DNA from 3 places in the Streptomyces sp. NPDC002619 genome. Region 2 is predicted to be linked to each of the others. Evidence: riboswitches for the same ligand, from Rfam matches in the RefSeq annotation. Region 2 holds a riboswitch; each other region holds the start of a gene.

The links. A riboswitch is a leader RNA that binds a small molecule or an ion and turns the genes downstream of it on or off. The one in region 2 is predicted to bind cyclic di-AMP.
Region 1: linked by a shared signal. The riboswitch ahead of ACFYXB_RS00820 (transglycosylase SLT domain-containing protein) and the one ahead of ACFYXB_RS27205 (transglycosylase family protein) in region 2 are both predicted to bind cyclic di-AMP.
Region 3: linked by a shared signal. The riboswitch ahead of ACFYXB_RS01865 (NlpC/P60 family protein) and the one ahead of ACFYXB_RS27205 (transglycosylase family protein) in region 2 are both predicted to bind cyclic di-AMP.

The regions. Positions count from the first base shown of each region.
Region 1 covers NZ_JBIAQV010000001.1:156,285-159,554, forward strand. The annotation lists gene ACFYXB_RS00815 (HAD family hydrolase) at 92-898, shown strand; gene ACFYXB_RS00820 (transglycosylase SLT domain-containing protein) at 915-1,403, opposite strand; cyclic di-AMP (ydaO/yuaA leader) riboswitch at 1,407-1,593, opposite strand; gene ACFYXB_RS00825 (polyprenyl synthetase family protein) at 2,605-3,270, shown strand, end outside.
Region 2 covers NZ_JBIAQV010000020.1:4,427-7,696, reverse strand. The annotation lists gene ACFYXB_RS27210 (transglycosylase family protein) at 1-843, shown strand, start outside; cyclic di-AMP (ydaO/yuaA leader) riboswitch at 1,026-1,193, shown strand; gene ACFYXB_RS27205 (transglycosylase family protein) at 1,198-1,878, shown strand; gene eno (phosphopyruvate hydratase) at 2,274-3,270, shown strand, end outside.
Region 3 covers NZ_JBIAQV010000001.1:356,686-359,955, reverse strand. The annotation lists gene pcrA (DNA helicase PcrA) at 1-1,150, opposite strand, end outside; cyclic di-AMP (ydaO/yuaA leader) riboswitch at 1,496-1,668, shown strand; gene ACFYXB_RS01865 (NlpC/P60 family protein) at 1,677-2,876, shown strand.

The DNA of each region.
Region 1 (3,270 bases), on a different contig from region 2:
CGGAGGGGCAACCTACCGTGTGGCACCGGGAGTTGAACAGCCGAGGACATCGGGGTGAGTGTGACGGGCGCGTTGTCCGTATTCTCTGATCATGGCCGTACCCCCCGGATATTCTCTCGTCGCCACCGACCTGGACGGAACGCTCCTGCGTGGTGACGACACCCTCTCCGACCGGTCCCTCGCTGCGCTCGCGCGGGTGACTGGGGCCGGTGCCCGGCACCTCGTGGTGACGGGCCGGCCGGCACCGAGGGTACGGCCGCTGCTCGACGTCCTCGGCTGTTCGGGCCTCGCGGTGTGCGGACAGGGCGCGCAGGTCTACGACGCCGGCAGGGACCGCCTGTTGTGGTCGGTCACCCTGGACCGGGAGTTGGCCGAGACCGCGCTCGGCAAGATCGAGGCCGAGGTGGGACAGGTGTACGCGGCGGTCGACCAGGACGGGGTGGACGGGCTCACGCTCATCGAGCCCGGCTATCTGATGCCCCACCCGACCCTGCCCGCCGTGCGGGTGGACCGGCGCGACGACCTCTGGTGCGCACCCATCAGCAAGGTTCTACTGCGCCACCACACCCTGTCCGACGACGAGTTGGCGTGCACGGCGCGCTCGGTCGTGGGCTCCCTCGCGACGGTCACCATGTCGGGGCCCGGGACCGTCGAACTCCAGCCCTGCGGCATCACCAAGGCGACGGGCCTGGCGCTGGCCGCCGAGTATCTCGGGCTGGGTCCGCACCAGGCCATCGCCTTCGGGGACATGCCCAACGACATCCCCATGTTCGACTGGGCCGCCCACGGAGTGGCGATGGCCAACGCCCACCCCGAACTCAAGGCGTTGGCCGACGAGGTCACCTTGTCGAACGAGGACGACGGCATCGCCGTCGTCCTCGAGAGACTGTTCGCGTGAGCGGTGAGACCGTGGCTCAGTAGGCGCCGAAGACGTTGTCGATCGAGCCGTACCGCGCGGCGGCGTAGTTGCAGGCGGCGGTGATGTTGGCGACCGGGTCGTAGATGTCGAACGACGTGCCGGCCACGTGGTACGTGTTGAACGTCGGGTCGATCACCTGGAGCAGGCCCTTGGACGGGATGCCCTTGGCCGCGTTGGAGTCCCAGAGGTTGATGGCCTTCGGGTTGCCGGCGGACTCGCGGATGATGTTGCGGTATATGCCGTTGTACGAGCCGGGGATGTGCTTCTCCGCCATGATGGCGAGCGACTCGCGGATCCAGCCGTCGAGGTTGTTCGGGTATCCGGCCAGGGTGGTGGACGGCGTCGTGGCCGTGGGGGTGGCCGCGGAGGCGCTGGCCGCGCCGATGAGCGGGAGGGCGAGCACGGCGGCGCCGGTGCCTGCGACGGCGAGGGTGCGCATGAGGCGCGTGGTGCGGGTACGGCGGTGCTGAGCGGCAGCGGGCATTGCGAACTTCCTCTCCGGCGCCTGCGAGGTGAGCTGTCGGGTTCGGGCTGGGAGGTGCCCGGCCGGGCCGCCGCAAGGCGACACGACTTAACCCCGAGCCGTTTCGGTACGACGGGTGTCGTTCCGGTCCGGCGACTTACCTGGGTCCCCCGCTCCTGCCGTACGTGAATGAGTTTGTCGATGGGTCATGTCGGGCGCCGGCAGGATTCGGCGTTCGCCCGATAGATCGGGAAGCTATGCGAGAGCACATGTCCGGAACAAGTGCCGGATTCGCAGCTCGTACCAATTGACCTTGGTCTGGTGCGTATGAGGCACTTGATCCTTTGCGGCTGCCAAGGGTCAACTCGCGCTCTGGGCAAGGGCGGGAGGGGGTTGCGCCAGGTATTCCGCCTGGAGGTCGGAAGTGACCTAACTCACCTTTGCTCCGGCCTTAACGCATTTCCCACTAAGGGGAATTGGGATGCTTATAGCGGCAAAACGGACACATCGCACTTAGGGTTGCGGAATTCGCTTTTCTCACGTCCGAGCGGTCAATGTTTTCCGGCGGGGGCGGCCTCGGAGATCGTGCGTGATGCTGCTCACGTTCGGTGGGGGTGGGTAGGCATGCGAGCTGAGGCGGCGTGGGTGGAACCTCCCGCGTACTGCCGGTCGTTGTCGTGGTGGCGGCTGTCGCCGCAGTCGCCGCAGTCGTTGTCCGTGGGAGGTGCCGAATATCCGACGTTGCCGTCGCGCCGGGGCTGCGCGGTCCTGCGCGCCGGGCCGCTCGGCGGGCGCGATGCCGTCCGGCGGACCCGTTGTCCGTGCGTGCCAGGTGTTGTCGGCGCGGGATGCCACGCGCGCGTGCAGTCGGGTGCCGTCCGGGAGGGGGATGCGGAGGTCCTTGTGGGACGGCGGGCGGGGCCGGGTCGTACAAGGAGGACCTGCGGATACGCGGAGGTGGTGCCCCGTCGCCGTCGCCGCTGTGCGGGTGAGGCTATGCGGACTAAAAGGTGTCAGGTCCCATGGAGTCGAGAAATATCGGTTGTATCAGCCGTATCAGCTGATCAACGACATATCGGCCGTGATGCGATACCGCCCGGGCTGGCCGGGTGGGCGCTATCGGTGATCCAAACCCAACCGGATACGCTGACTCGAGTGATGGCACCGACCTATCGACAAACCGTGTAATCGCCAGCAGACACCAGCAGACAGGAGACCCCTCGTGACCGTCGTCGGGCCGTTCGGGCTGAGCGTGCGGGACCAGGCTCTGGAAGCCGATGTCCAGGCCGGATTGACGGCTGTCGAAGAAGGCTTGCTCGAAGCCACCAAGAGCGAGGTCCCGTTCATCACGGAGGCCGCGCAGCACCTGGTGCGGGCGGGCGGGAAGCGGTTCCGGCCGCTGCTCGTGATGCTCGCGGCGCAGTTCGGCGACCCGTACGCGCCGGGGATCGTACCCTCGGCCGTCGTGGTCGAGCTGACCCACCTCGCGACGCTGTACCACGACGACGTGATGGACGAGGCGGCGGTGCGCCGCGGGGTCGACAGCGCGAACACCCGCTGGGGGAACTCGGTCGCGGTCCTCACCGGTGACTTCCTGTTCGCCCGGGCCTCACAGATCCTCGCCGACCTCGGGCCGGAGGCCGTCCGGGTCCAGGCCCTCGCGTTCGAACGGCTCGTGACCGGGCAGATCCTGGAGACGGCGGGGCCCTCGGACGGCCGGGATCCGGTCGAGCACTACCTGGACGTGCTGGGTGGCAAGACGGGGTCGCTGATCGCGGTGTCGTGCCGCTTCGGGGCGATGATGTCGGGGGCCGACGAGACGGTCGTGGACGTGCTCACGCAGTACGGCGAGCGGCTCGGGGTCGCCTTCCAGCTGGCGGACGACGTG
Region 2 (3,270 bases):
TGGAGCGCCGACGACGGCAACGGGTACTACGGCGGCCTGCAGATCACCCAGGCCTTCTGGGAGAAGTACGGCGGCCTCGACTATGCCTCCAGCCCCGACCAGGCCAGCCGTTCGCAGCAGATAGCCGTCGCCGAGAAGATCCTCGCCCACCGCGGCACTGCGCCCTGGGCCACCTGCGCGCTGCTGTCCGGGCTGAGCGCGAAGTCGGGTTCGCTCCACGTCGACACCGGCGTCTCGGGGGATGACTCGTCCGATTCCGGCGACTCCTCCAATTCCTCCGGTTTGTGGAATTCTTCCTCTTCATCAAACTCCTCCCGTTCGTCGGATTCATCTGGCTCCTCGCACGGCTCTTCCGACGCCTCGGCGACCCCGTCGCCGTCCGCCTCCGTGTCGAACGGGAGCGAGGGTGGGAAGGGTGGCTCCACTGATCCCGCAGACCCCTCCATTTCCCCCAAGTCCGACAAGTCGGCGTCTCCCGGCTCGGGTGACTCGCGGGAGAGCGACGGCTCGCCCACACTCCTTCCCGAAGCCGACGACTCGGACAACTCGGTACAGAGCAGTGGCACTTGGAGCCTGGTCGACACCGGGGCCATCGGCGGTGGCCGCCATCGGGGTGACACTGCGGAGGAAAATGGGACAAAGGCTCAGGAAGTCTCGTCCTCCGGCCGGCATGCCTACACCGTCCGTACCGGCGACTCCCTCGCCTCCATCGCCGACTCCCTTGATGTGGAAGGCGGATGGCGCGCGCTCTACGCCGACAACAGGGCGGCCGTCGGTGCCGATCCGGACCACATCGCCGCCGGTCAGAGCCTGGAAGTCGGTGCCGAAACGGGCGAAAAGTAGCGGGAGTTGACGTCCCGCTTCGCGCTTAATGTCTGTTTTGGCGAAAGTGTGGGATGAGTCTCAGAAGCCCTGATCGTCTTTGAAATTCACCGGATCGCGTGTCTACGGTCATATCCACTCGTCACCACGAGCCCCGGCTGCCGCAACGCCGAATCCTGCCAGCGGCCGTACGGGAACAGTCGTCGCGTCAAGCGCCGTAGGCAGGAGCGGGGGACCCAAGGTAAGCGCCGCGCCGGGCAGTTGACCGGAGCGGCTCGGGGTGAAGCCACGCCTCCCACGGGAGGTGTGGCCGGGCAACTCAACCGGCCCGAACCCGACAGCTCACCTCGCAGGCGTCGGTGAGGGGATCGATCCATGCTGTTTTCCGGCAAGGGCAAACACCGCCGTCCGTCCAAGGGCACTCGTGCCATCGCGCTCGCCGGCGTGGCCGGCGCCGCCGTCGCCGTCCCGCTGATGGCCGCCGGCAACGCCTCCGCCGCCACCGCCTCCGAGTGGGACGCGGTCGCCCAGTGCGAGGCGGGCGGCAACTGGTCCATCAACACCGGCAACGGCTACTACGGCGGTCTGCAGTTCTCCGCCTCCACCTGGGCCGCGTACGGCGGCACCCAGTACGCCGCCACGGCCGACAAGGCCTCCAAGGCGCAGCAGATCCAGACCGCCGAGAAGGTCCTCGCCGCGCAGGGCAAGGGTGCCTGGCCGGTCTGCGGCACGGGCCTGTCCAGCACGCCGTACAACGGTGGCAGCACCTCGAGCGCGCCCAAGACCACGACCACGACCACGACCCGCGCCACCGAGCAGCAGGCCGCCTCCCGCTCCGCCGACCGCCCGGCCGCGAGCAAGACGGTCACCACCCCGACTGGCAAGAAGGTCAAGAAGGGCGACGGCGAGTACAAGGTCGTCAAGGGCGACACCCTCAGCTCCATCGCCGAGAAGCACAAGGTCAAGGGCGGCTGGAAGAAGCTGTTCGACCTGAACAAGGACATCGTCAAGGACGCGAACCTCATCTACCCGGGCCAGCAGCTGCACCTGAAGTGACAGCCGCCCGGCAGTCGAACCACAGCGCTCTCACATCCGTGTCCCCCACAGTGACGGGTACGTGAGGGTCACCCCCGTCCCCACGGGCTCCCCGCCCCGGCGCGTTCTCCCCCGTACGCGCCGGGGCGGGGTTTTCTTTGCCCAGTCGCGGCCCCGGCCTCCGGCCCCGTGCCGTCCCGGCCACCGCCCGCCACCTCTGCTCCACCTGCACTCCACCCGTTTTCGCCCCGCCCTTTGTTCCGTCCGGAAACAATGGGTACCGTCAGACCTTGTCCACAGGCCGGTCGGTCGGCTGGTCTGTGGCCCCGGTGCGGCTAGGCTCTAGTCGCAAGCTCAGCAAGGGCTCACCAAGGCCCCCGTGCCCCGCACAACCAGCGTCACATCCCAAGAAGGAGATGCTCGTGCCGTCCATCGACGTCGTCGTAGCCCGGGAAATCCTGGACTCCCGAGGCAACCCCACGGTCGAGGTCGAGGTCGGCCTCGACGACGGCAGCACGGGTCGTGCCGCCGTTCCCTCCGGCGCCTCCACGGGTGCCTTCGAGGCCATCGAGCTCCGCGACGGTGACCCGAACCGCTACCAGGGCAAGGGCGTAGAGAAGGCCGTCCTCGCCGTGATCGAGCAGATCGGCCCGGAGCTGGTCGGCTACGACGCCACCGAGCAGCGCCTGATCGACCAGGCCATGTTCGACCTGGACGCCACCGACAACAAGGGCTCCCTCGGCGCCAACGCCATTCTCGGCGTCTCCCTCGCCGTCGCCCACGCCGCCTCCGAGGCGAGCGACCTCCCGCTCTTCCGCTACCTGGGCGGCCCGAACGCGCACCTGCTGCCGGTGCCGATGATGAACATCCTGAACGGCGGCTCGCACGCCGATTCCAACGTGGACATCCAGGAGTTCATGATCGCCCCGATCGGCGCGGAGTCCTTCTCCGAGGCGCTGCGCTGGGGTGCCGAGGTCTACCACACCCTGAAGAAGGTCCTGAAGTCCAAGGGCCTGGCCACGGGTCTCGGTGACGAGGGCGGCTTCGCCCCGAACCTGGAGTCCAACCGCGCCGCCCTCGACCTCATCCTCGAGGCCATCAAGGAAGCCGGTTACGCCCCCGGCGAGCAGATCGCCCTGGCGCTCGACGTCGCCGCCTCCGAGTTCTACAAGGACGGCAAGTACCTCTTCGAGGGCAAGGAGCGCTCCGCCGCCGAGATGACCGAGTACTACGAGGACCTCGTCGCCTCGTACCCGCTCGTCTCCATCGAGGACCCGTTGTTCGAGGACGACTGGGCCGGCTGGAAGGTCCTCACCGACCGGCTCGGCGACAAGGTCCAGATCGTCGGCGACGACCTCTTCGTCACCAACCCGGAGCGCCTGGCCCGCGGCATCGAGGAGGGCACCGCCAACG
Region 3 (3,270 bases), on a different contig from region 2:
CCGCGTTGGCGGCGGACAGGATCGTCTGGGTGGAGCGGTAGTTCTGCTCCAGGAGGATCGTCGTCGCGTCCGGGTAGTCCTCCTCGAACTGGAGGATGTTGCGGATCGTCGCGCCGCGGAAGGCGTAGATCGACTGGTCGGCGTCGCCCACGACGCACAGCTCGGCGGGCGGTAGGTCGTGCCCGGCGGGCGGTACGTCCTCGTCGTGCCGGCCGGTGCCGACGAGTTCGCGCACGAGCGCGTACTGGGCGTGGTTGGTGTCCTGGTACTCGTCGACCAGGACGTGCCGGAAGCGGCGGCGGTAGTGCTCGGCGACGTCCGGGAAGGCGCGCAGCAGATTGACCGTCGTCATGATCAGGTCGTCGAAGTCGAGGGCGTTCGCCTCGCGCAGACGCGACTGGTAGAGGGCGTAGGCCTGGGCGAGGGTCTTCTCAAAGCCTCCCCCAGACTCCGTCTGGGATGTGCCCCCAGCGGCCTGCGCGGCGAAGTCCTCCTCGTCGATCAGCTCGTTCTTGAGGTTGCTGATCTTGGCGCTGAAGGACTTGGGCGGATAGCGCTTGGGATCGAGATCGAGATCACGGCAGACGAGTGCCATGAGCCGCTTGGAGTCGGCGGCGTCGTAGATCGAGAAGCTCGATGTGAAGCCCAGCTTCTTGCTCTCGCGCCGCAGGATGCGCACGCACGCGCTGTGGAAGGTCATCACCCACATCGCGTTCGCGCGCGGGCCGACGAGCTGCTCGACGCGCTCCTTCATCTCGCCCGCGGCCTTGTTGGTGAAGGTGATCGCGAGGATCTGGCCCGGGTGCACGCTCCGCTCGGCCAGGAGATACGCGATGCGGTGCGTGAGCACACGGGTCTTGCCGGAGCCGGCGCCGGCCACGATGAGCAGGGGGGTGCCGGCATGGACGACGGCCGCGCGCTGGTTCTCGTTCAGCCCCTCCAGGAGGGCGGCCGCGTCGATGGCCGGGCGCGGGGCGCCGTCGCGGTAGTACGAGTCCCGGTCCGGCGGCACGTCGAACTTCCCGCCGAACAGATCGTCCGGAAGTGACTCCGGAGCATGATCGTCCTCGGGCGGTGGCGGGGGTTCCTCCTCGCGCCCCTGGGGGGCCTGGAGGTTCGCCAGGAAGCTGTCGTCAAAGAGGCTGCTCATCGCTCTCCGAGTCTAGGGCGCCCCACCGACAACCCGCCGCCGCCCCGAGAACATCCCTCGTTCCCCGACAGCCCGGCACCGCCGTCACCAGCAACGATCGCTTGATCACGGTGCGCGACGAGCCGAATTCCGGTCGGGTGGCACGCGGGCACCGACGATCGACACGGCGAACAAACCGGACAAGTCACTGCTCGTCGTCATCTATCAACCACGCCTTGTCGCACCTTGACCAAAGGTCACGAAAATGTATCGGGCATATCGCCCATCAACCTTCACAGGCGCCACACCAGTTGGCTACCGTTCCGGGCGGGCCGTACGACCCCCACCGGCGAACGTCGCCGGGCCGCGCGGCCTCCGCCGAGTCCGGTGTGCCGCCCCGAGGCCGCCGGAGCCGGGGACCCACCGACCTTGGGGTGGATCGGCCCAACTCCCTTCCGGAGAACGGGCCGTAGGGCAAGCCTTCCGAACCACCCGCCCGAACCCGACAGCTAACTCGGTAGGCGGAACATGGAAGGAGTCGCCTCCTTTGGCGTCGCACCGCAAGCCGCGCGCCGCGAGCACGCGCATAGCCGGCATAGGCACCCCCGTCCTCGCCACCGCCGCCCTCACCTCTGTGGCCCTGCTCACCCAGACCGCCAACGCCGCCCCCTCCACCGACGGCAAGCCGAGCGTCGAGGAGGTGCAGAAGAAGGTCGACGACCTCTACCGCCAGGCGGAGTCGGCGACCGAGAAGTACAACTCGGCCAAGGAGAAGTCCGGCACGCAGCGCAAGCAGGTCGACGCGCTTCTGGACGACGTCGCCCGGCGCACGGACAAGCTCAACAAAGCCCGCGAGGAGCTGGGCACGTTCGCCGCGGCCCAGTACCGCACCGGTGCCGCCGCCCCCGACACCGCCACCTTCCTCCTGGCCGACAGTCCGCAGGACTACTTCGACCAGACCCAGCTGATGAGCCGGATGACCACGCGCCAGAAGGACGCGGTCGACGACTACGTCACGGAGCAGTCCGCGACGATGAAGAAGCGGCAGGAGGCCACCAAGAGCCTCGAGACGCTGAACGAGTCGCAGAGCGAGCTGAAGACCGCGAAGGCGACCGTCCAGACGAAGCTCTCCAGCGCGCGTGAGCTGCTGTCCAAGCTGACGGCGGAGGAGAAGGCGCGGCTCGCCGCCATCGAGAAGCAGAAGCAGGAGGAGGCGGCGCGGAAGGCCGCCGAGCTCGCCAAGCAGCAGGCGGCGCAGAAGGCGGCGGAGGAAGCGGCGGCGCAGAAGGAGAGCAGCTCCTCGGGCTCGACGGGCTCCTCGGGCTCGACAAGTTCGTCGGGTTCGTCGACCTCGCCCTCGTCCGGATCATCTTCGTCCGACTCGTACGCCACCAAGGCCGACAAGGCGATCGCCTTCGCCCGCGCCCAGATCGGCAAGCCGTACGTCTGGGGCGCCACCGGGCCCGACTCCTACGACTGCTCCGGCCTCACCCAGGCCGCTTGGAAGGCCGCCGGCGTCGACCTCCCGCGCACCACCTGGGACCAGGTCAACGCGGGCACCACCGTCTCCCTCGCCGACGCCCAGCCCGGTGACCTGATCTTCTTCTACGACGACATCAGCCACGTCGGCCTCTACATCGGCGACGGCATGATGATCCACGCCCCGAAGCCCGGCGCCTACGTCCGCGAGGAGTCGGTCTACTACGCCGGCGACTCGATCATCCACAGCGTGGTACGCCCGGCCTGACCAAGGCGGGGCGCGTGCCCGAGCAACGGGGCGCGCGAGGTACGTCACACGCGGGGCGTGCACTCCCGCACCGCACGCGGCGGCTCGTGCCGCCTGGGCGAGCGCGGGGGCGCGGACGCAGGGAGCGAGTCGCCGTACCGCCCGCCGGGCGTGCGCTCGCGTGCCGTGCGCCTAGCGCATCATGTGCGCGCCCGGCGCCTGTTCCACACGCCCGGCGCGCCTCGTGCACTCCGCGCCGGGCACAAGCACGACGCGCCCCTCCCTGAGGCGCACGCCCCTCCCACGGGGCGCCGCGCCCGCTCGGGTCGCCCCAGGCGCGGGCTCCTGGCAACGCGCGCCACGGCCCACCACACCGCGCGCACGCGCCTCGCCCCTGTCCCGCACGCGCGCGTTT